DNA from 3 places in the Salinicoccus sp. ID82-1 genome. Region 1 is predicted to be linked to each of the others. Evidence: riboswitches for the same ligand, from Rfam matches in the RefSeq annotation. Region 1 holds a riboswitch; each other region holds the start of a gene.

The links. A riboswitch is a leader RNA that binds a small molecule or an ion and turns the genes downstream of it on or off. The one in region 1 is predicted to bind S-adenosylmethionine.
Region 2: it holds a riboswitch for S-adenosylmethionine, as region 1 does, so the genes downstream of both, J4760_RS05310 (5-methyltetrahydropteroyltriglutamate--homocysteine S-methyltransferase) here and J4760_RS06990 (Na+/H+ antiporter NhaC family protein) in region 1, are expected to answer to the same signal.
Region 3: it holds a riboswitch for S-adenosylmethionine, as region 1 does, so the genes downstream of both, J4760_RS12725 (PLP-dependent aspartate aminotransferase family protein) here and J4760_RS06990 (Na+/H+ antiporter NhaC family protein) in region 1, are expected to answer to the same signal.

Annotation. Positions count from the first base shown of each region.
Region 1 covers NZ_JAGFLY010000002.1:304,621-312,935, forward strand. The annotation lists gene J4760_RS06970 (LLM class flavin-dependent oxidoreductase) at 1-835, shown strand, start outside; gene J4760_RS06975 (sodium:solute symporter family transporter) at 848-2,341, shown strand; gene J4760_RS06980 (AbgT family transporter) at 2,578-4,107, shown strand; gene J4760_RS06985 (M20 metallopeptidase family protein) at 4,135-5,304, shown strand; gene J4760_RS06990 (Na+/H+ antiporter NhaC family protein) at 5,403-6,695, opposite strand; SAM riboswitch class I at 6,775-6,875, opposite strand; gene J4760_RS06995 (thioredoxin domain-containing protein) at 7,045-7,551, shown strand; gene J4760_RS07000 (LuxR C-terminal-related transcriptional regulator) at 7,667-8,315, shown strand, end outside.
Region 2 covers NZ_JAGFLY010000001.1:1,014,684-1,022,998, forward strand. The annotation lists gene J4760_RS05290 (putative glycoside hydrolase) at 1-367, opposite strand, end outside; gene J4760_RS05295 (polysaccharide deacetylase family protein) at 364-1,236, opposite strand; gene J4760_RS05300 (YkyA family protein) at 1,257-1,895, opposite strand; gene J4760_RS05305 (YceI family protein) at 2,067-2,597, opposite strand; SAM riboswitch class I at 2,775-2,872, shown strand; gene J4760_RS05310 (5-methyltetrahydropteroyltriglutamate--homocysteine S-methyltransferase) at 2,954-4,060, shown strand; gene J4760_RS05315 (S9 family peptidase) at 4,093-5,805, opposite strand; gene J4760_RS05320 (sporulation protein Cse60) at 5,918-6,067, shown strand; gene J4760_RS05325 (DUF6320 domain-containing protein) at 6,111-6,770, opposite strand; gene J4760_RS05330 (alcohol acetyltransferase) at 6,757-7,899, opposite strand; tRNA gene J4760_RS05335 (tRNA-Leu) at 8,305-8,315, opposite strand, start outside.
Region 3 covers NZ_JAGFLY010000005.1:250,687-259,001, forward strand. The annotation lists gene rlmD (23S rRNA (uracil(1939)-C(5))-methyltransferase RlmD) at 1-291, shown strand, start outside; gene J4760_RS12705 (hypothetical protein) at 335-862, shown strand; gene J4760_RS12710 (arsenic resistance protein) at 872-1,804, shown strand; tRNA gene J4760_RS12715 (tRNA-Val) at 1,852-1,923, opposite strand; gene J4760_RS12720 (very short patch repair endonuclease) at 2,043-2,501, opposite strand; SAM riboswitch class I at 2,735-2,846, shown strand; gene J4760_RS12725 (PLP-dependent aspartate aminotransferase family protein) at 2,919-4,718, shown strand; gene J4760_RS12730 (aliphatic sulfonate ABC transporter substrate-binding protein) at 4,734-5,747, shown strand; gene J4760_RS12735 (ABC transporter permease) at 5,770-6,615, shown strand; gene J4760_RS12740 (ABC transporter ATP-binding protein) at 6,629-7,372, shown strand; gene acsA (acetate--CoA ligase) at 7,390-8,315, shown strand, end outside.

The DNA of each region.
Region 1 (8,315 bases):
CATATATGACCGGGTCAGTGATACATTCGCTGATCCGCAGAAAGTGCATCTGATCGATCATCATGGCGAATTCTTCGACGTACCGGGACCGCACCTTGTTGAACCTTCACCGCAGCGGACACCGGTACTTTTCCAGGCTGGTGCATCGCCGAAAGGGCGTGACTTTGCAGCAAAGCATGCAGAAGCGGTCTTCACGAAAAACCATTCGCTCGCCGCCCTCTCGGCCTATGTGAAGGATATAAGAGAACGTACTGTAGCACAGGGGCGGCAGGCGGATGATATCAAAGTATTTCCGATGATCCTGCCGATTGTCGGCCGTACGGAAGCGGAAGCATATGAGAAATATGAAGCGCTGAAAGACAGCGTCAGCTATGAAGGGACGGCGGCACTGCTGTCCGGTCACACCGGCATCGACTTCTCCCGATATGATCCGGACCAGTACATTGAAGATATTGAGACAAATGCAGTACAGGGGAATCTTGATATGTATGCAAAAGACCCGGACCGCAGATGGACATTGCGGGAGGCGATCAAAAATCATGGTCTCGGCAACGGCACAGTGAAGTTCATAGGGACACCAAAACAGATTGCGGACCGGATTGAAGAATGGGCGACCGAAGGGGACGCCGATGGGTTCAACGTGGCCCAGGGGGATTCACCGGGGACTTTCGAGGCGTTCGTGGACCTTGTCGTCCCTGAACTTCAGGCGCGCGGCATCTACCGCACCGAATATGAAGGAGAGACGCTGCGTGAGAACATGTTCGGCAAGGGCAGGGCACATATTGCGGAGAACCATCCAGCGAGAAGACAGAAACTGGCCAGTCATATCAAATAGGAGGGGATGTTCATGGAACTGATCACTTTATATACATGGATTGGTTTCGCAGTATTTCTGCTGCTGATGGCGGCAGTCGGCTATCTGAGTTCAAAGAAGATGAAGACGATGAGCGATTTTGCGATCGGGAACGGTCTCGGCCCGTATGTGCTCGGCTTTTCATTTGCAGCGACATACTTGAGTGCTGCAACATTTCTCGGCTACCCGGGATGGTCCTATGAGTGGGGACTGTCCAACCTCTGGCTGTTTCTGGCCATGATCGGCGGTGGACCGATCGGCGTGCTGATGGTGGCCAAGCGGATCAGAAGGCTCAACACGAAGCAGAAATCCCTGTCCCTGCCGGACTGGCTGGGAGATTTCTATAACAGTGACATCCTAAGAGTGGGCACTGCACTGATCCTGCTGTTCAACATATTCTATATTGCCGCCCAGTTCGTCGCCGGGGCGAGAATCTTCGAATACCTGCTCGGCATGTCCTATACGACTGGACTTCTGCTTATTGCGGCCATCGTCGTTGCATATGTATTTGCAGGCGGTGCCTTGGCGGATATATACACAGATGCCATCCAGGCGGTCTTGATGGCAGTGACTGCCCTGATCATCTTCATCTCAGGTCTCGTAATTTTCTGGCAGGGCAGCCTTTCCGGCACATTTGCCGGCATTTCCGCAGACCTTGCTGCCCAGAATGAGAATCTGGTAGCGGTGTTCAACCCGGAATCTCTGCACTTCTACTCCTTCGGTGCTGTATTCGGTGCAATTTCCATACAATGGGCTTTCGCCTCTGCACCGCATCTGTTCAATAAAGTACTGGGACTGAAAAATGAAAAGGATCTTGGCAAGATGATTGCGACATATGTCATCGTCGCATCACTCTGTGTACTTGTGCTCTTCGGCGGACTGTACAGCCGGGCGGCTCTCGGCGGTGCGGTGGCAGCGACCGATCTGGCACTTGTCGACTACATCATCTGGGCATTTCCCGCCATTTTTGTGGCGCTGTTCGGCGTGGTCATCCTGGCAGCTGCGATGTCCACAACCGATGGCATATTCGTCTCCATCTCAACAGTATTCGCCAATGATATCTATCTGAAGTTTCTGGTCAGAAGAGGCATCATCAGAACAAGCGATGAGCAGGCGCAACGCACAGCTTTCCGTATCAGCCGGCTGACTGTTCCAATCATCGGACTGCTGGCACTGCTGATTGTCATCCGCCCACCGGAATACATGGGGGACGTCATGTGGATCGGCATCTCGGGCATTGCCGCCGGCACCATGGGGCCGATACTGCAGGCTGTCTATGCAAAAAGGAAGGCACCCGCACGTGCTGCCGAACTGTCGATGTTCATCGGGCTCGGTTCCTACCTCTTCCTTTATTTCAGCGGCATCATTCCAAGCACGATGTCAGCAGGAGCAACTGCGACATTCATCGGCATCGCTACAATCAATGTCGCTTCATGGGTACTGCGCCCATCCACTGAAGCACAGCCCGCAGAAGGGGGAGGGTCATGATGTTCGTCAATGAAATGCTGTCGATATGGCTATACGGTTTCATCGGAGTGCTCTCACTGATTGCGCTATTCATATGGCAGGGGTATATGAAAGACTAGGATGTCCTACGGGGCATCTTTTTTATTTTCCATAGATGGACCGCGTGGAAAATCTACTGCCATATCATCTTGCACTTTATTACGAAATTTGAAATAATATGTTTTATTGTTTGAAAATTTCTAAAAGGAGGACATCTTATGGAAAAGAAAGAAAGGCCGGGACTGTTCAACCGTTTTCTGAATGTGATTGAACGTCTTGGCAATAGGCTGCCGGATCCGATCGTCCTGTTCATCATACTGATGGTCGCAATACTGGTTGCTTCATTTTTTGCAGGAATAGCAGGGCTTGAAGCAGTCAATCCAGCAGATAGCGAGACGATTACAGCGGTCAACCTGCTGTCGGGTGCCGGAATGGTCCGCATTCTGACCGAAGCCATCAGCAATTTCAGTGCATTTCCGCCGCTTGGCATGGTCCTGGTCGTCATGATCGGCATCGGCCTTGCGGAGAAGTCGGGTTACTTTGAAGCTGCGATGAGACGGGCGATCGAAGTGTCGCCGAAAAAGCTGATGCTACCGGCCATTATCCTGGTCGGCATCATCGGCAACGTAGCGGGGGACGCCGGTCCGATCATCCTGCCGCCGATTGCTGCAATGGTCGTCATGCGTCTCGGCTATCACCCGTTCGTCGGTCTGGTCATGGCATATGCAGCGGCACTCGGTGCATTTTCCGCCAATGTCATTCCGGGCATGTCCGAGGCACTGGCCATGGCGTTCACCGTGCCTGCCGCCCAGATCATCAATCCGGACTATACCGGCAATCTGCTGATGAACTACTATTTCACAGCTGTGGCGACGGTGTTTCTGCTGTTCATCATCTACTACGTGACGAAGAAGATTACTGTTCCGCGTCTTGGTACATATCAGGGGCAGGAGACGGTCAGCAACGAACCCCTTGAACGTAAAGAGGTGAAGGCGCTCAGATGGGCGAATATATCAGTCATTCTGGCCGCAATCTTCTTCATGATCTTCCTGGTTCCTGAAAATGGCATTCTGCGCAATCCTGAAACAGGATCGATTGTGCAGGAGTCGCCATTCATGGATTCGATCGTGTTCATTCTGACGATCCTGTTCTTCATTCCCGGTCTCGTCTATGGTCTCGTGTCGGGCACGCTGCGTTCGACGAAGGACTTCGGCCGGATGCTCAGTGATTCCATGGCGACGATGGGCAGCTACATCGTCCTTGTATTTTTCGCCGCACAGATGCTCGCCTACTTCAGCTGGAGCAACCTCGGTCCGATTATTGCCATCAAAGGAGCCAATCTGCTCGAAGCAGTGGACGCATCCGGCATTCCGCTGTTCATCGGTTTCATTCTGCTTGCCGGACTGATCAACATGCTGATCGGCAGTGCCTCTGCAAAATGGGCCATTCTGGCGCCGGTATTCGTACCGATGTTCATGCTGCTCGGCTATGACCCGGCGTTCACACAACTGCTCTACCGCATCGGTGATTCCTTCTCGAATCCGATTACTCCGATGCTGCCATACTTGCCGCTACTGCTCGCCTTCGCGCAGAAATATGATAAGAATGCCGGACTCGGTACACTCATATCCGCCCTGCTGCCATACGCGATTGTGCTGTTCTTCGCCTGGTCAGCCCTGCTGATTGTGTGGTATCTGCTCGGCATACCGGTAGGCATCGATGGACCGATTCATCTGCCTGAATCGTAGAAAACAAACTGAATGAGGAGTGAAACAATGAGTATAGATCAGCATATTGAAAATGTAATGGAAGACGTCATTTCATGGCGCCGCACAATGCACCGTCACCCGGAGATTTCATTCCAGGAGCACTGGACGAGCAGCTATATAGAAGCGGAGCTCGAGAAGATCGGCAGTATTGAAGTTTCAAGGCCGACGGAAACGAGTGTGCTCGGCATCATCAAAGGGAAGAATCCAGGCAGGAAGGTCGGACTGCGCGCAGACATCGATGCGCTTCAGATCCAGGAGGAGCGGGACGATATCGATTTCGCTTCTGAAAATGAAGGCGCGATGCATGCATGCGGTCATGATGGGCACGCGGCGATTCTGCTCGGTGCCGCAAAAGTGCTCGTGCAGAACCTCGATGTACTGCACGGGGAAGTGTACTTGATTTTCCAGCATGCAGAGGAAGTGCCGCCGGGCGGTGCTGCTGAAATGGTGGCGACCGGGTTGTTCGATGACCTCGACTTCATCTACGGCCAGCATCTGTTCACACCGATTCCGACCGGTCGGATCGGCATCAAGAGTGGACCAATCACATCCAATTCGGACAGTTTCGACCTGAAGATCCAAGGCAGCGGTGGACATGCCTCCCAGCCTGAAAATGCCATCGACCCGATCATCATCGGAGGCCAGATTCTGAACCAGTTCCAGACCATCGTCTCCCGGATCACATCACCACTCGATTCGGTCGTCATCTCAACGACCAAGTTCCATTCCGGCAGTGCGAAGAACATCATTCCGGATACTGCGATGCTTGAAGGCAGCGTGCGGACGTTGAGCGATGAGACACGTGCTGTTGTCAGTGAACGAATGGAAAAAGCGGTCGAGAGCGTATGTGCCATGTATGGTGCCACATATGAATTTTCATTCAATGTCGGCTATTCCGCTGTTGTGAACGACGAAGCGATGACTGAAAGAGTGAAGGAGATTGCTGTGTCGGAGTTCGGGGACAAAGTATTCGAATTCCCACTCGCCATGGGCGGCGAGGACTTCTCCGCCTTCTCCCGCGTCATTCCTGCAACCTATGCATGGATCGGAGCCGGCAATAAGGAGAAGGATATGGAATATCCGCACCACCATCCGAAGTTCGGCATCGATGAAGACGGCTTCATCGATGGCGTCAAAATGATGGTGCATACCGCACTCGGGATGACAAAGGGATAGCACAAGCAAAAAGCCTGATCTCGAGATGAAATGTCATCTTGAGACCAGGCTCTTCTTATTTTTCCATATGACAGGTGGTCTGCCATCTTGCATGAAAATCACGCCGTCTTCTTCCTCGGAAAGCCGATCAGTATGGCGATAATACCGCAGATGAGCAGTGTAGCCGGGTAGATGGAGTACGGAATCATGGCAACGGGTGAAATTGTGGCGAGCCCAGCTGCGGCGAGCATCTGTCCACCGTAGGGGATGAGGCCCTGGAAGGCGGCAGCGAAAATATCGAGCAGACTGGCTGACTTTCTGCGGTCGACACCGTATTCGTCGGCGATATCCTTGGCAAGCGGGCCGGTGATGATGATGGATATCGTGTTGTTGGCTGTACTCAGATCCGTCGCGCTGACAAGCGCGGCGATGCCGAATTCGGCACCCTTTTTGGAACGGATTCTGCTGGTGATGAAATGCAGCAGATAGTCGATACCGCCATAGTGCTGGATCAGCGCAATGAGTCCGCCGATCAGAATGGCGATGATGGCAATATTCTGCATATTGTCGATGCCTTCTCCAGCGGCTGCGATGAATGAAGTGAACGTGTAGGAGCCATCAATCAGACCAATCAGTCCGGCGAATACGGTACCGCCGATCAGTACGATCAGCACGTTGACACCGAGCAGTGCGATGACCAGCACAGCCAGATAGGGCAGCACTTTGATGAGGCTATAATCAAGATCTGTTGCAGGTGTCGTCGTCTGGCCGGCTGTAATGAACCATAGGATGATGATGGTCGCTATGGCTCCAGGCAGTACGATGAAGAAATTCGTCTTGAACTTGTCGACCATCCGGACCTCCTGGGACTGTGTGGAGACGATGGTCGTATCGGAGATGACGGACAGATTGTCCCCGAACATGGCACCACCGATGACGGTCGCCAGTGCCAGTGCAAGCGGCAGATCCGTCTGTCCGGCGATACCGATGGCGATTGGTGCCAGAGCGACGACTGTACCTGTGGATGTTCCCATGGAGATGGAAATGAAACAGCAGATGATGAACAGGCCGACCAGCAGTAGATTGCTCGGCAGCAGTGACAGACCGAGATTGACTGTCGACTCCACGGCACCCATGTTTTCAGCGACTTGCGAGAATGCACCGGCAAGCAGGAAGATGAGTACCATCAGCATGATATTCTCACGGCCTGCTCCTCTGGTGAATATGGCAATCTTTTCACTCAGCCGATCGTTCGGCTTCAGCAGTACAGCGACAATGATGGCAATAAAGAGCGCAACGGTAATCGGCATTGCCTTGAAGTCCTGTACAGCGATGCCGGTTCCGATGAACAGTGCCACGAAGACGAGAAGGGGGAGTAGCGCGAGAGGATTCCCTCGGTTGTTATTTTTCATAATGTATACCTCCAGTGGATGATTGGTCCAGAGAAACAAAAAAGCCCACTCCATAAAGAAGAGGGCAGCGATCCATCTCTTCTTATCTTTCAAGCACTAGGCTTCTGGAATTGGCACGGGGCTCAAAGAGCTGCTGCCGAGGCTTCGAAGGGCCAGTCCCTCCACCTCTCTGGATAAGAATCATTCGATTTAATTTTAAACAAACTTTACCGCCTTTTTACTGCCATGTCAACGAGAAATAATTTTGACTCATCATTTTGAAATTGTGTAATTATTCAATCTTTTAAATTTCTGGAAATTCCTCTATACTTGAATGGCAAATCAGAACGATGGAAGGGAGCGTTACCATATGGAACATGCACCACCTCTTATTCTGGGTCGCAGTGACGCCGGAAAACAGGTAGAAGTATTTCTGAATACCGCCTGCCCCTATTGTGTCAATTTCTTTCTGGCAGCACACGAGGTACTGATGCCACGAGTCGAAGCGGGGGAAGTAGGATACGCCATCAAACACTATGACAAGCCTAAAGTGAGACTGCTGCACGGAGCAATCGCCAACCTGCATATCGACTACAATCAGCCGGAGCGTGCGTATGAACTTCTGCATTCCCTTTTTAGAACCCAGCGGGAATGGCGTCTATTGGACAGTGGTGAGATCGAAAAGATGATGCAGCAGGAGTATGGATGCAGCGAGCAGCGCAGCACAATGAATCTGAGCCTTGATATTACAAAAGAAGCATTGGAACGCTCCATTACAGCGGTTCCGACGGTCTTCATCAATGATGAGAAGTTCGCCTTCGAAAGTCTCGGACCTGCAGGGGACATCGCAGAAAGACTGGACCGGGCAATTGACTGAAATTGAATTTATTTACATGCACTCTACATATTTCTAGTATCTTCGGGTAAAATTTTAAAGAGACTTCCCGGTATACTGATACAACCGAAGAAATCTGCAGAGGAGATGTTGGATGATGGCTACAGCGATTGAGTTGATAGAGAAGTTTCAGCAGACTTTCGCATCACAGTATGGATTGACGTTCTTTCTCACTGATGAAAAAGGGGAAATGGTCACCTCGGTCGAGGGAAACAACAGACTGTGCATGGTCATGCTGGAGCAAGAAGGACTTTTGGAGGAAATTGAAGGCATACTGAAAAACAACGAAAGAATCAGCAGATCCCTGATCTACGAAGTGGGCTCGGGCATCCATGTCATGGTATCCCCGGTCACTGATGAACAGGGCGCAACATACTATCTATGGGCAGGTGTGCTTGTGGAGCAGGATGCTGAAGTGCAGGGATATTTGAAAACAGCGGAGACGATCCCTGTACTGCATGAAGCAGACCGTAAGGAGTGGATAGACCTCATCGACCGCATGGCAGAGCTTGCCTCCCTTTGCATGAGAAATGAAGCCCACACGCCGCTCGCCGGATTCTGCATGGAGAAATTCAGGAAGTATATGCAGGAGCATAAGGACGCCAGTGCGGAAATGTTCTCCCAGGTGACCGGGAAAGATGGAGAAATCGACTTCATGGGGATAGCGGAACAGACAGGCGAAGATACATATACGGTCACAAAGATCATGGGCGAGGAAGCGGAAGTGCTGAAGGGCAGGAAGTTTC
Region 2 (8,315 bases), on a different contig from region 1:
AATCATAGGAAAGCGACTGGATCGTCTCGTTGTCGGAATCAAGATCCATCATCATGTAGCCTTCGTCCTCTTTGACATCGATGACCATCGCATTCAGCGCTGTATTTGAAATGAGACCGGTCAGATCATCCATTCTTGCGCCACCCGCGGAATATCCAGATACATAGATGCCCTTGACCCCCGACTCCGGATAGGCGATATCGACGCCGCTGTCATACTTGAACTGCTCTGGAAATTCCTCCGGTACACTCAGCAGAGGACCTTCATGCAGATCCAGCACCGAAGTTTCCGCCGCACTTGCTTCCGATGCAATAAATAGTGTTGAAAATAGAAGTGCTATTGCTGAACCAATCATACGTCCGCTCATTCGGCTGCCGCCTCTCTTTCCGGAGATGAAATTTTGTCCGGATCTACGATGGTATACCCTTTGCCTCTCAGACCTTCGACAATATCGGCAGAGGCATCCCGTGTCCAGGCACGATCATGCATGAGCAGATTGGCACCGGCGTTGAGATATTCCGAGTTGACCATGATGTCCGCCAGAGCATCCGCTTCCTGATAGGCTGCCTCCCAATCGTAACCGTACGTCCAGTTCATCAGTACCATCCCCTGTTCACTGGCAATCCGGCTTGATGTTTCGGTATTCTGTCCGAAAGGGGCACGGAAAAAGCGGGGCCGCTCACCTGTAATCTCTTCAACCAGATCATTTGTCTCCACTATCTCCGCGCGCTGTGCTTCTGGTGAAAGATCCGGCAGGCTGGCATGCGTCTGTGTATGGTTGCCGATTTCAAAACCCATTTCATGGATCGTGTTGAGAGCATCCCTGCCCGCTTCCGATTCAAGATACATTCCATTGACAAAGAATATGGCCGGCGCGTCATGCTGTGCAAGTATTTCAGCAATCCGGACAGCATGACCATCCGGTGCGTCATCATATGTCAGCAGGGCGACCTGCGGCTCTGCACTGCTGCCTTCGATCGGCTGTATTGCATATGTATTTTCGTTGACACTATACTCATATGCTGCTTGTTCAACCGGTTTTGGCAATTCCACTGTTTCAGCTTCTTCCGTCACTTCTTCCACAGTTGATTCTTCAGTTGATTCCGGCTGCTCTTCGTTTGCCGCCTGGTGTGAGGATGCGTCGGCGTTCGATTCATCTTCAGGACTATCGTTCTGACAGCCGGCAAATAGTATACTGCCGCAGCACATCAATAGAAGTACTCTTTTCTTCATCATGTCCATCTCCTTTGGTAACATCATTCATCGGCTGCTGCGTCGAGCTGTGAGGAAAGGTCACCCTGCATATTCTGCAAGGCAGCAATCTCCGTATCCAGTTCGACAAGCAGTGACTGCGTCTTTTCGCGACTGTCATTGATGGACTCTATCCCTGTCTTGAAATTTTCATATGTAGTGTCATCCTGCCCCAGGGATTCGAAATAATCCCTCTGCTGTTCAAGGTCTTCTCCATACTTCGCTGCAAACGCATCAATGGATTCGTTCAAGGATTGGATGGTATTTTCAACCTCATCGACGGTTTCTTCAGAAACGCTCTGTACATCAATTTCTGCAAACTTTTCCTTCTGCTCGGTAAGTTCACTGCTGATGCCATCGAGATTCTCCAATGCCTGCTTTCTTTCATCGATATTAGTAAAGACAGCAGCAGACCCGTCAGAAAAAGAACTCAAATCTTCATCTTCCGATATACCCGTTTGAAATGCATTCTGGAGCTGGCTCTCCAGTTCCATCACCTGCTGCAGTTCCGAAACAGCAGATGCCTGTTTTTCTTCCGATCCATCAAGTGCCTGCTGGATGCTTTCGATATCATTGCTGCATGCTGACAGCAGCATGATCGACACAGCTGCACCTGATAGAAGTTTTCTTTTCTTCATTCCCATGTGCCATCTCCTTTATTGAGGGACTTCTCGCGAGTATAACAGTTCTGAATTTTATTGTAAATTGAGGAAATGACTTCTGACAATTGCTTTTGTCCCCAGTTTATACATCAAAAAAACCACGGAGAGTGAAAAATCACTTCCCGTGGCCAGTTGAACCGGATACTGCCTATTCTATTTGCTCTGCTCGGAGAACTGAAGTTCGAGCATCGCCTTGACGTCCTTGCTGACAAGTACACCGCCAGTTTCAAGCTGCTGGTTCCATGTCAGGCCGAAGTCTTCACGATTGATTGTAAACTCAGTTTCAAAGCCATGCACTTCCTGCCCCCAAGGATTTGTGCCCTTGCCATTGTACTGCAGGTCGATGCTCATCTCCTTGGTGATGCCATTGATTGTTGCATTGCCCTCGACGGTCACTGTATCCCCATTTTTCGTAACATTGCTTGATTTGAAGATGATTTTGGGATTCTTCTCAACGTTGAAGAAATCTTCTGATTTCAAGTGCGCATCACGATCTGCATTTTTTGTGCTGATGCTCTCTACGTCTATTTCTGCATACACTTCAGCATTCTCGAATGTTTCCAGCTTGTCTGTGTCCACTTCAAATATAAATGATTCGAAGTACCCTTTCACTTTTGAAACCATCATATGTTTAACTTGAAAGCCGACTTCGGAGTGCGCTGGATCTGATACGAATTTTGTCATTGTAATCCCTCCAGAAAATATTATCTCTAATTAAAGACAATTCAATATTACAATACACACTTACTTTTAGCAAGTTATTTATACTTTATTTATAAAAATGGTTATAGTCAATCTTACTGCTTCACTTGACAGAAAATTCTTTATCCTTTAGAGTACTCACTAATATAATAATTACAACTCTTATCCAGAGAGGTGGAGGGACTGGCCCGATGAAACCTCAGCAACGTACATGAAGTGTCGTGCTAAATCCAGAGAGCCATGCTCGCAGATGAGATAAACGGGTGTTCATCCCCAATTTATCTTAACCGGATAAGTTGGGGATTTATTATATTAAAATTTGAAAATGAGGGATTAAAATGACAAAAACTACAGTGCAGGCACCATTCAAAGCGGATCATGTGGGCAGTCTTCTGCGGCCTGACAGCATCCACCAGGCGAGAAAGGACTACGCCCAGGATAAGATATCTTATGCAGAACTGAGGGAGATTGAAACAGAAGAGATCAAGCGTGTTGTCGACAAGCAGATCGAGGTGGGACTCAAAGCAGTTACAGATGGAGAGTTCAGACGCCGCTTCTGGCACACTGATTTCCTGGAGCACCTGGATGGTGTGGAAGGCTACATACCGGACCACGGCTACCAGTTCGACGGCATTGAAACGGAAAGATACAACATCCGAGTAACCGGCAAAGTATCTTTCAACCCTGACCATCCCCACGTGGCCGACTTCAAGGAATTCAAGGAGATCGTCGGTGATCGTGCAGTAGCCAAACAGACCATTCCGAGCCCGAACCAGCTGTTCAATGCGGGTGTTAGAAACCTCGATATCTATCCTGACGTCGAGGAATATGCGGATGATGTCATCAAAGCCTATCAGGATGCCATACAGGCCTTCTACGATGCCGGCTGCCGATATCTCCAGCTGGATGATGTGTATATCGCCGGCCTCAGTGCCCCTGAAGTTCCGTTCAATGACAGCGGCTACGACAGGGAGACGCTGATCGACCTCGCATTGAGAGTCGCCAATGGTGCACTTGAGAAGAAGCCGGATGACCTTGTAGTGACGACTCACTTGTGCCGTGGAAACTACAGATCCAAGTGGGCATTTGAAGGCAGCTATGCCAAAATTGCTCCTGTGCTGTTCGCCAAAGAGCAGGTGGACGGTTTCTTCCTCGAGTATGATGATGACCGTTCCGGAGATTTTGAACCATTGGCGCATATCCCTGAGAATGGCCCCCAGGTTGTTCTCGGCCTGTTCACTTCCAAGCATGGTGAACTGGAAAATGCTGATGTTATCAAGGAACGTGTCGAGGAAGCCAGACAATACGTATCAAAAGACCAGATCTGCCTGAGCCCTCAATGTGGATTTGCCTCCACACACCATGGTAATGAGCTCACAGAGGAAGCACAGTGGGCAAAATTGAAGTATATCGTTTCTCTTTCCGACGAGCTGTTGAGTGAATAAAAATAGGAAGCACCTTTCGGTGCTTCCTATTTTTACGCTTTTGTGTGGTACGCAGCAAGAAATTCAGTAATCTTTCGGTTCATATCCTGAAGGTTTTCCCGATGCATGAAAGTATGACCTTCATTGCCATAGGCTGTAAAAGTTACATCCTGCCCGCTTTCTGTCATGGCGTCCGCCATCTGCACGGATTCAGTATATGGCACACGTGAATCATGATGACTATGGAATATCATCAGAGGGGCAGTGATTGCCCTGCTTCTGGAAAGCGGAGAGATATCATCCAGAAACGCACCATGCGCCTCTATGGAACCATACTCGGCTGCTCTCAGGCTGCGTCTCCATGGGGGCGTATGCCGAAAGAATGTCCTTAAATGCGATATGCCGACAATATCCACTGCAGCAGTCCACAGATCCGGATGATGCGTGACCAGCAGCAGTGTCATCAGACCACCGTAGCTTCTGCCCATTACACTGATATTCCAATCATCTGCATACCCTGCTTCAATCAGATGCTGTCTCAATTCCACGATATCCTGCATCGCAGCAAGCCGCTTCTCCTTATCATCCGCTTCAAGATAGGCGCGTCCGTATCCCATACTGCCGCGTATATTCGGTACAGCCACAGAGAGACCCGCCCTGTTCAGGCGATGGTAGAGTGCATTGAATTCCGGTCTGGCCTGTGATTCCGGTCCGCCGTGGATATGGATGACAGCCCCTCCAGCCGAGCTTGCTTCGTAGATGAAATATGGAATCTCCAATCCATCGAACGACGGATAGCCTGCCATGCGCCACGCTACTTTTTCAGCTTTCCCATTATCGGCAATCACTTCAGAATTCTTCCGGGTGAGGTGATAACGGTGGATCAGGTGGGGCTGATCCACGGAGGAATAGATCAAAAAGACATTATCACCCTCCCCAACAGCCATTGAATGGACTACACCTTCCTTTTCAAAAGGCAGTTCGGCCACTTCCCATGTTGCGAGATCCAAGGTGTACAGCGAAGAGCAGCCATTTTCATTGCATGACAGCAACGCTCTGCGATTGTCTTCAAACAATTTGAAATGCTCGATATCCCAATGGAAGCTGGTCCGTTTCTCATATGTACCATTCTCGAGATCGACTTCGTATATATTTTTAAAACCGTCGGCCAGGTCACTGAGGCATAGGCATGTATTCCGGACAAACTTGAAATTTGCATACCTCGCCTGTGGAAATTGGAGTGTCTTCACTTTCCCCGTCTCCGCGTCAAAAATTATCAACGTCTGATCGACATTATTCACATCCGTCGACATCAGGAACCGTCCACGTGACAGTTCATGGATGAAATGGACGGGAGCGTCGAAAGTGCGAATAATATCAACAGCACCCGCTTCATCGATTGTGCATAATTCGAAAGCCGAGGATTCATGATGGTTGCGGATGACTGTATACGTATGCTTCTCTTTATCGTACATGCCAAAATAATGAAAATAATCCGGCTGATCGGTCAACATCGTCAGGTCTTTGCCATCGAATGCATGATACTGGTTTCTTTCATTGCCATGATAGTCGATTGCAACTGTAATATGCCCCCCCTCAATCCAGAAGTTCTTTACATTCTGATCAGATCCGGTGAGCCTTTGCTTCTGTCCGCCATCAATATTCATTTTCCATAACTGCTGCGTGCCACTCTCACTGCTGATGAAATAAAGGCTTTGTTCTTCGCTATGATATTTGAGATTCATATATTTGATGTAGTCCTTCAATTCGTATCTCCCCCTTAGCCACTACTTTACCATTTCCGACGCATTATTACGTGACTTTTCAGTCAATTTAAGGAGATAATATGATTAAACGATAATGAGGGGATGAAGCTTAATGAAGGTGAAGACCATAAGTGCCATGACGGAGAAAGGCCTTGATAAGAAAGTGAACGAATTTCTATATGAGAACCATCAGATAGAAATCATCGATATCAAGTTCTCATATGGCAGCACACTTGCTGTGCTGATCATCTATAAGCAATAATAAAAGAGCCCTCCACTTCGATTGAAGTAGAGGGCTCTCGCCTTTATATATGAAGTCTTCTGCTCAACTGGGTCCATAGGGTCTGATGGGCAAACACACCAAAAAACACAATCAGCATGAAGGCATACAGACTGGCGACTGCACTCGGCCAGATAACTGTAGCATGACCCGAGAAATACAGTGCGGCCGGCAGAAAGCTCAGTGCAATCATCAGGATGGAACTGATATACCCCTTCCACTTAAGACGCTTCGTCAGGATTGAGAGTGTCACCATCACGAGACCGGCAACGATGAGGAAAGGGACTGCATAGTTGATCGACCACCTGAGGAAGCCCGACTGTGAATCGATAAGCAGGAGCAGCAGCGTCAGACTCGCAACCTGGCCGACAATCTTGCTGCCAAGATGGGATTTCGACAGAATCGTATGATTCAATGAAATCACTGCATAGGCAACAGAACCCATGACATAGAATACCCATAGAAAATGCGGCATGATGATCAGATTGATGAATATGCATGCCAGTATGATGGAAAGACCTGCAAATACCGCAATTCTCGGTGCCTTTCTTTTGCCCAATGACTGCCTGTCATAAGCCGGATATGTTCTATTCTCCATCTTGGAATCGATGGATGCCAACTGCTGGCTGCATAGCGGACATATATTATGCTTCGTATTGATAGTGCACTGTTCACAATGGTTCATTGCTGTTCCCCCACTCATTGGAATTGATCTCTATTTCAAGGCCGGTCAACCGTTTCAATTCTATGAAAAAATCCCTTACAATATCCGTTTCCGCTATCGACAGTGTAAACGTAATTGTCATGCGGCCATTAATCGTTCCGGCCGCACAGCTGATTGGACTTCTGCTTGTTGGATACAGGGCAATATCCATGCGTTCAACGTACGCTTCCATGGACTTCGGTAATTTTACGTTCCCCATGTTCGATAGCGTCATCGACTTTGTCCGCTCACCGATGTGATTGAATCCATACCTCATTGCAGGATATTTGAGAAATATTGGTATGATGCGTGTCATCATCCCTCTCTGCAGCTGGAAATGGTGGTTGATCCCCTTCTGCAGGCTTTCCTTGGCAGTACGGGATACGAGCTTCATTGCAACTTCATCAAGTATCTCTTCGAAATTTGTGTCATCTTCCACTTTAACACCTATATTGGCTACCGCAAAGAAGTTTCTCATCGTCCTTGATGGGAACTGACGTCTCAGATTGACAGGCAGCGCGACTGCTATCGGTTCATGCCCCGTATGCTGGTTGCTGATGACCTTGATCAGAAGCGCTGTCAGAAACGCAGTGAGTGTCGTGCCGTGACCTTTTGCGTGACGGTTCAGAGCATTTCCATCCATTATACCATGGATGACACTGATACCTGCAGTATCAAGTGCTGTACCTGTAATCTGATAGGCAGGATCTTCTTTCATTCTGATCGACTTTCTATCATTCTTATAAGCATACTTTTCGAAGCTGTCTTCGATTTCTTCTGTACCTGGTAGATCCTGTGGCAGAAGTATCATATTATCATGATGAATATTTTTCCTTTTGAGAAGCAGATACTGGTAGACAAGCGTCTTCAGAAATTCCATCGCACCACTGCCATCCGTAAGGGAGTGGAAAACTTCAAAAGATATTCTGTTGTTATAGTATATGACACGGATCAAGTATCCGCTACTGGTTTTTGGATTAATGGGGGCACAGGGGTAGGTCTCCTCTTCCTGCACCATGAGCTTCTGATCATTCTTCTCAAGATAATCCCAGAACAGTCCTTTCCTCAGTGAAACAGTCAATGTTGGAAAACGGCGGACAATCTGATCCAATGCTTGCTGAAGCACCTCTCGATCTATTCTTTCCGTCAAAATCATAGAGACTCTGAAAACAAAGGAATTTTCCGCGTTTGATAACGCATGAAAAATCTTTCCTGTATTATCAATCTTATACCACTGATCTGACATGCAGCATTCCTTCCTCTCTATGGCCTTCATGCCAGTATGACATATTTGGAAGTGTAATGCTTGTATCAGGTGATCACTCAGAAGCGTCTATCGCCTTTGAAGTATTTCCTTGACCAGTAATGCAACGTTCTTCGGTTTTTCTTTAGTATTCGTATTATCTCCTCCTTCTTGTTTCAAGTCGCAAAAAAAGACAGTCAGGATGAAATGTTTCATCCTGACCGCCATCGGCAATTTTAGATATACCATTTATATTTAATAGAAGACTTCTAATACCACCGGTC
Region 3 (8,315 bases), on a different contig from region 1:
GATGCCAGAAGGGGAATGGACGAAGTACTCGAGTCATGGGGCATACCGGATCTGCTGATGCTGGATCCGCCACGTTCAGGTGCTGGAGGCAAGGTCATGCGCAGAATCGGACGTCTTGGAACGGACCGTGTCGTGTATGTTTCCTGCAATCCGGAATCTTTCGCAGAAGATGCTGCGTCACTCAGGGAATTCGGGTATGCACTCGAGAGAGTACAGCCAGTGGACCTCTTCCCCCATACAGTTCACGTCGAGCTCGTGGCACTTTTCAGAAAAACCAGTCCATCACTATAGACGATATTCTGATGGATACGGACACAGTATGAAGGAGGCAGTTATGAAGCAGTATCAATTTAAACTTTCGGTTGATTCGAATAGAAAAGTTTTGGCTATAGAAGACGATCACGATGAAACAGTCGGCTATGTTGAGAAAGCAGTTCTAAAAAACTGTGAGGAACAGAATACCTATTCATATACGTCCACACGGGGCACTTCTGTAGTACTCGGCTTGAAAAGGCGCCGCTTCAAGGATATGAATATTTCAAAATATATTATTGTGACAGATGATGTGCAGCATGTATTCAAGGAAAAACCGGGCAGAAATCTCCTGCAGTTCAAGATAGTCGGAGAGGTGGATGACCACCATATGAAGGTTGAAGAGAATTCCGATGGTGATATGGAAGCCCATATAGACAAAAGATATGTGGCTACAGTCAAGGAAAAAGGGCCGAATGGGAATACCGTCATCATGGCGGATACGGAGCTCGATGATCTGTCCATGAAATTCGGCATCATTGTCCTTATGTACTTCATGTTCAAGCTTTATAAAAGAGAGACATGGGATGTTGCCAATCTGCTGGAATAGGTGCGCATCATGAACAGTCTGGAGAGGTACCAGCCGGTCATCATACTGCTTGCTGTGTGCATCGGTCTCTTGATCGGCGGCATTGATGCCATAGGGAGTATGGCGGACCACTTCATTGCCCCGTTTCTCATGCTCATGCTGTATGGTCTTTTTCTACTGATGCCATTGAAGCGTGTCTTTACATCATTCAGAAAAGTGAAGTTTGTTGTGACGTCCCTCGTCATCAATTTCATATGGACCCCCATCATTGCATATCTGATCGGAATGTTATTTCTATCTGACCATCCGCTTCTATGGATCGGTTTCATCATGCTCACCGTTACACCATGCACAGACTGGTATCTTGTCTTTACAGGCATTGCAAAAGGGGACACTGTACTTTCCACCTCAATGCTGCCTATGAATCTGATACTGCAGCTGATTCTTCTACCTGTCTACCTCCACCTCTTTTTTGGATTGGAGCAGAGTATGGGACTGCCGGTACATACGATCATCGAAAGCATACTGACCATCATCGGCATACCGCTCCTCCTTGCCATACTGACGAGAAGGCTGTTTGGATCAGGGGGCAGGATGAAGCGGTTTTTCGAGCAGGCGAATGTCCTGTTCCTTGGCGTAGCAATTGCCGCCATGTTCGCCTCCGAGCGGACTTCACTGATTGAAAATCTGGATATTGTGCTGCTCCTCCTACTGCCACTGCTTGTATTCTTCACAATCAACTTCATTGGAGGCAGTGCTGCCAGCAGACTTCTGTCATTCAGCAAACAGGAATCAGTCAGCCTCATCATCATGACATTGGCACGCAATTCACCGCTTGCGCTCGCAATTGCCATTGCTGCCTTTCCAGACGAGCCGCTGATTGCATTATCACTCGTGATCGGGCCCATCATCGAATTGCCGGTTCTCGGCCTTGTTTCAAGAATACTGAACAGTTATAAATAAAAAAAACATCCAGTCTATTGACTGGATGTTTGCGTTTTAATACTGGATGGTCTGTACTGGGATCGAACCAGTGACCCCTTCGATGTCAACGAAGTGCTCTCCCGCTGAGCTAACAGACCAAGCTTTTATTTATCTGTCGGGACTCACAACAATTTCAACACCTGCCGGGCAGGTGGTCAGGTGATGAGTCACGCTTTAAAAACTACATATTCAAATTTACAATGATTCTCGTAAATTGTCAACAATGAAATTGCGTTTCATCTCCTATTTTTTCCGCGTTTTTTATGCGTTTTGCAGCTTCTATGCATTCAGCAATCCTATCAACAGCCCCTTCGAAGTCATTTTTGAACTCATGCTCCCATAGACGCATGATGTGCCAGCCGCCATCGTGGTAGTGGGTGTCCACCTCACGATCCCTTTCCATATTTCTCGCAAGCTTCTGATTCCAGAATGCCTGGTTGCTCTTCGGCCAATTCCCATGCTCGGGACAAACGTGCCAGAAGCACGAGTCGATGAAGATGACGACTTTGTATTTCTGTATGGCAATATCGGGTGTGCCTTTCAGTCTGCGCACATTTTTTCTGAATCTGTACCCTTTGGCCCACAATGCTTTCGTAATCCTGTTCTCAAGCTTCGACTGCGCTCTGATTCTGCTCATCGTGCGTTTCCTTTGTTCAGGTGTCATCATATCGGCCATGGAATCATCCCCATCCTACTTCAATCCTACCCAGGCGACGGAAAAATCATGCGATCAATATTCTATAATCTGAACGAATATGATCATCACCGATTGAGAAGCTCTTGGAATAGAAGGCTATCCGTAATCGCTGTACAGCTTTAAAAATCCGAATAATTTTTATTTAAAAAATGTTTTGACATTCATTTTTAATTCATAGTATTGTAGTATACATTATTAGAAATCCATATAAATACTTATCGAGAGTGGCGGAGGGACTGGCCCGATGACGCCCGGCAACCGTCAAGCTGTACAGCTTGACAAGGTGCTAATTCCTGCAGGAATCATATTCCTGAAAGATAAGAGGGGGTTCAAAGTTCTCTTCTTATACAAGAAGAGAACTTTTTTTAATAAATTCATATTCAAGGAGGAATCATCATGTCACAAGAAAACAACTCTACTTATGATCTCGAAACCATTTCGCTGCACGGTGGACAAGCTCCGGATCCAACGACCGGGGCAAGGGCGGTGCCGATCTATCAGACAACATCCTATGTATTTCATGATACGGATCATGCAGAAAGCCTCTTTTCACTGGATGAGCCGGGCAATATATATTCCCGCATCGGCAACCCGACCGTAGAAGTATTCGAAAAGCGCATGGCATTGCTTGAAGAAGGTGTAGCTTCAGTGGCGACATCATCCGGCATGTCTGCCATTACATTATCCATACTCAATCTGGCCAGCGCCGGTGATGAAATTGTTGCTGGATCGAATCTTTATGGAGGTACATATAATCTGTTTGCAGTGACACTGCCGCGCTATGGCATCAATGTCAAATTCGTGGATCCTGCAGATCCCGAGAATTTCAAGGCTGCCATTACGGATAGGACAAAAGCAGTCTTCGGCGAAACAATCGGCAATCCGGGACTCCAGGTACTGGACATAGAAGCGGTCTCTGCCATTGCACATGAAGCCGGTGTCCCGCTGATAGTGGATAACACCTTTGCGACACCTCATGTATGCAAGCCGATTGCACTCGGTGCAGATATCGTAGTCCATTCGGCAACAAAATGGATCGGTGGACATGGCACATCCATCGGCGGTGTAGTGGTCGACGGAGGAAGATTCAACTGGAATACGGCGAAATATCCGGAATTCACCGAACCGGATTCCAGCTATAATGGCATTCGCTACGCAGTCGACTTTGGGACACTGGCTTTCAGTACGAAGATTCGCGTTCAGCTGTTGCGTGACTTCGGCGCAACATTGAGTCCGCATAATGCATTCCATCTGATCCAAGGTCTTGAAACATTGCATGTACGGGTGGAACGGCACAATGAAAATGCTGAAAAGCTTGCCAGGTTTCTAGACGATCATCCAGCTGTCGAATGGGTGACATACCCTGGCCTCCCGGACCATCCATCCCATGAGCTGGCCAAAAAAAGCTTCAGAAATGGTTTCGGTTCAATCATCACCTTCGGTATCAGAGGCGGCAAGGCTGCAGGCAAGCAGTTGATAGACAATGTGTCCCTCTGGTCACATGTTGCAAATGTCGGAGATGCCAAATCACTCATCATCCACCCAGCTTCCACGACACACCAGCAGCTTACAAAAGAACAGCTGGAAGAAACGGGTGTACTGGAAGAGCTTGTCCGCCTGTCCGTCGGTATCGAATCGGTGAGAGACATACAGCAGGATCTGAATCAGGCGCTGGCTAAAGCAACCGGCATCGGAGCTGAAGAGAAACAGGAGATCATCATCAATGATGAAGGTGTCATCCGGTGGGCACTCGATTCGCCGACTGAAAAAGTGGTGGATGAGAGCGGCAATACTGTGAATAGGCAGAAGACACTGGCGGTCGTGGGATTGAGCGGAAAAGAAGCGAGGCCGAGCTACAGGCTTGCCCGTAAGATGCAGCGCCTTGGATATAGAATCATTCCGGTGAATCCAAGGGAGACGGAAATACTCGGAGAGAAATCCTATCCGGATCTCTCGAGTGTGCCGGAGCCTATCGATGTGGTACAGGTGTTCAGAAGTCCGGAAGCAGCAATTGGAATTGCCAGGGAGGCGGTGGAAGTGAATCCTGGAGTCTTCTGGCTGCAGGAAGGCGTCATCTCTCCGGAAGCTGCAGATATTGCTAGAGAAGGTGGTATACAGGTTGTCCATAATAGATGCACATATAAGGAAGCACAACGGCTGAAAGGGACCATTTCGACATATGCATGCGAAATATAGAATAGGAGGGGAAAAATGAAGAAATCAATTTTTAATCATAAAACGTGGATATTTCTAGTTCTGGTACTCGTCGTGGTGATGGCTGGATGTGGGTCGGATGAAGCGGAATCGGCTGAATCGACGGCCGGGCCGGATAAGATACGACTTGACTACGCCTACTATTCACCGACAAGCCTGGTGCTCAAGGAATTCGGCTGGGCTGAAGAGGCATTTGAAGGAGAAGGCATTGAAGTGGAGTGGACACTCAGCCATGGAAGCAACAAGGCACTCGAGTTTCTGAACAGTGATAGTGTCGATTTCGGTTCGACTGCAGGTGCTGCTGCTCTGATGTCGAAAGCAAATGGCGCTCCGATTAAAAACGTCTACATCTACTCGAAGCCGGAATGGACAGCACTTGTCAAAAATGCAGATTCGGATATAGAAGATCTGCAGGATCTGGAAGGTAAAAAAGTCGCAGCAACCCTCGGCACCGATCCTTACATTTTCCTGCTCAGGTCACTGAATGAAGAAGGTGTTTCACAGGAGGATGTGGAAATCGTCAATGTACAGCACAGTGACGGTGCCACTTCCCTGGCCAATGGCGATGTGGACGCCTGGGCTGGGCTGGATCCACACATGGCCCGTCTCGAAGTGGAATCCGGCGCGGAACTCTTCTATAGGGAACCGGATTTCAATACTTACGGCTTCCTGAATGTAAGAGAGGATTTTGCAAAAGAGCATCCTGAGTATGTTGAACGCGTGATTGAAGTATACGAAAAGGCAAGAAAATGGACACAGGAGCACCCGGAAGAAGCGGCTGAAATTTTGATGAAGGAAGCCCAGATCGACAAGGAAGTGGCTCAGAAGCAGCTTGAACGTAATGATTTTTCAAACGCTGTTCCTGGTGAAACCCATCACGATGCACTCGTTGAAGCAGGGAAAATCCTTCAGGAAGTTGAAGTGATCGACTCCGAAGTGGATATCGAGGCATTGACGTCGGATCTGATTGAACCGAAGTTTGCCGAAGAGACAGTTGAAGCCGCCGAATAAATTGCACAAGTAGGTGAAATGAATGGAGAAAAGTGTCGGACAGCTGACTGCAGTCCCCGCAAATGAACGCATTGATGAGAAAAAGACGATTGCAAGAAGGAAGAAGAGGGTTCAGCCAATCATGCTCGGCAGTATCCTGCCGATTGTCTTGATTGCGGTATGGGAAGTGCTGAGCCGAACCGGGATATTCCCTGCCTATCAACTTCCCGCCCCAACCGCAATACTCGCCACAATAAACGGCATGTTCCAGGATGGCACTCTTTTTACACATGTAGGAATCACTACATACCGTGTCTTCATAGGCTTCCTGATTGGTACAGTTGCTGCGATGGTGGTCGGATCGATTGTCGGTTTCTACGAAAAGGCGGAACAGCTTTTTGATCCACTGATCCAGGCCTTTCGCTCCATTCCCTCGTTGGCGTGGGTGCCCCTCTTCATTCTATGGATGGGCATCGGCGAACCATCGAAAGTGACGATGATCGCGGTCGGTGTCTTCTTCCCGGTGTATCTGAATATTATCGGAGGAATCGCCGGAGTGGACCGTAAACTGATCGAAGTCGGAAGAATGTATGGATTGAACAATCTTCAGCTGATCAGACGTGTCATCCTGCCAGCAGCACTTCCGTCATTTCTGACAGGAGTGAGAAGCGGGCTTGGCCTCGGCTGGATGTTTGTTGTTGCGGCCGAACTCATGGGAGCGAGCAGTGGCCTCGGCTACCTTCTGGTACTGGGTCAGAATACCCTATCGCCTGAAATCATCCTTTCAAGCATCATACTATTTGCAATTATTGGCAAATTGACGGACTGGATACTCAAAATCATAGAAACTCGGACACTGCATTGGCAGGATGGCATGGTGAAATCATAGAAGGAGGGTTCCGATGAGTCTGGAACTACGGAATGTCGGTAGAACTTTTAATGACAAAGCGGCGGTGAGGAATATTTCTTTTACAGCACAACCTGGTGAAATCATCGGCCTATTGGGGACGAGCGGTTGTGGAAAAAGTACGGTGCTGAGGGCAATTTCAGGACTCGATGACGCTTACGATGGTCGTATAGAATTCAATGGAAAAGCACCCGGGGCGGTCCGCAATGCAATCGGCTTCATTTTTCAGGAACCGCGTCTCATGCCATGGCTGACCGTATTGGAAAATGTCACATTTGGACTGAAGGGAACGAGAGCGGAAAAGGAATCGAAGGGGAAAACGTTCCTTGAAAATGTAGGGCTTGCCGGTAATGAAAATGCATATCCGAAGGAACTTTCAGGAGGCATGGCACAACGTGCAGCCATAGCTCGTGCCCTCGTCACCTCTCCGGAGGTGCTGCTGCTCGATGAGCCTTTCAGCGCGCTTGATGCGTTCACAAAAATGCAGCTCCAGGATCTGCTGCTGGATATATGGAAGACATATCAGACGACGATAGTGCTTGTCACCCATGATATTGATGAAGCCACATACTTGTGCGACCGCATCATTACACTGCGCGGACAGCCTGGTGAAATGGAGAGGGAGATCGCAATCAATGAAGCACGTCCAAGAACAAGAGGAAGCGGAGAATTGGCTGAATATAAGAAAGAGATACTGGACAGTCTTGATCTGAACCAGCCGGCAGCTGCTGAAAAATAGGAAAGGAAGTGGATATCTTGTCGCATAGAGAAGCAAAAATCATAGATCCCGTACCAGGTGCATATAATCTAGGGGACTACGATCATACGAGGCGGACATTCAGGTGGGATAATGCAGCGGATGGGTTGAAATTCAGATCAACAGGGAAATTGAACATCGCCTATGAGACGATCGATCGCCATGTGGAAGATGGTTACGGTGACAAAACGGCACTTCATTATGCCAATGGGGAAGAAAAGCGGTCCTATACATTCCAGGAGATCAAAGAGAAGTCGGATCACTATGCTCGGATTCTGAAGGAAAATGGCATCAGAAAAGGCGATCGTGTATTTGTCTTTCTTCCGAAAACACCGGAATGCTATATTGCAATACTATCAATCATAAAAGTGGGAGCCATCGCCGGACCACTGTTTGAAGCATTCATGGAGGACGCAGTAAGGGACCGGATCAACGACTGCAATGGTACACTTCTGATTACAGACAGGGATATGGTGGAACGTGTCCCTCGTGAAGATATTCCTTCACTGAAAACGATTCTTTTCGCTGAAGATATCGAGGCTTCTCCAGTCGAAAATGATGCCGGGGACCTTGTGGAATGGATGGACCCGGAAGATGGCATGCTGATCCACTACACGAGCGGCTCGACAGGCAAGCCTAAAGGCGTACTTCACGCCCATCGTGTCATAACGCACCAGTATCAGTCCGGTAGATGGGTCCTGGATATCAAAGAGGATGACATATACTGGTGCACTTCACATCCGGGATGGGTCACAGGAAGTGTATACGGACTGTTTGCCCCATGGTTGAACCGGGCGACAATCGTTGTTCAGGGCGGACGTTTCAAAGCCGAGAACTGGTACCAGCTAATTGCGGAACTCAAGGTGACCATCTGGTATAGCGCACCGACTGCATTCAGAATGCTTCTTTCGCAAGGAGAGGTGAT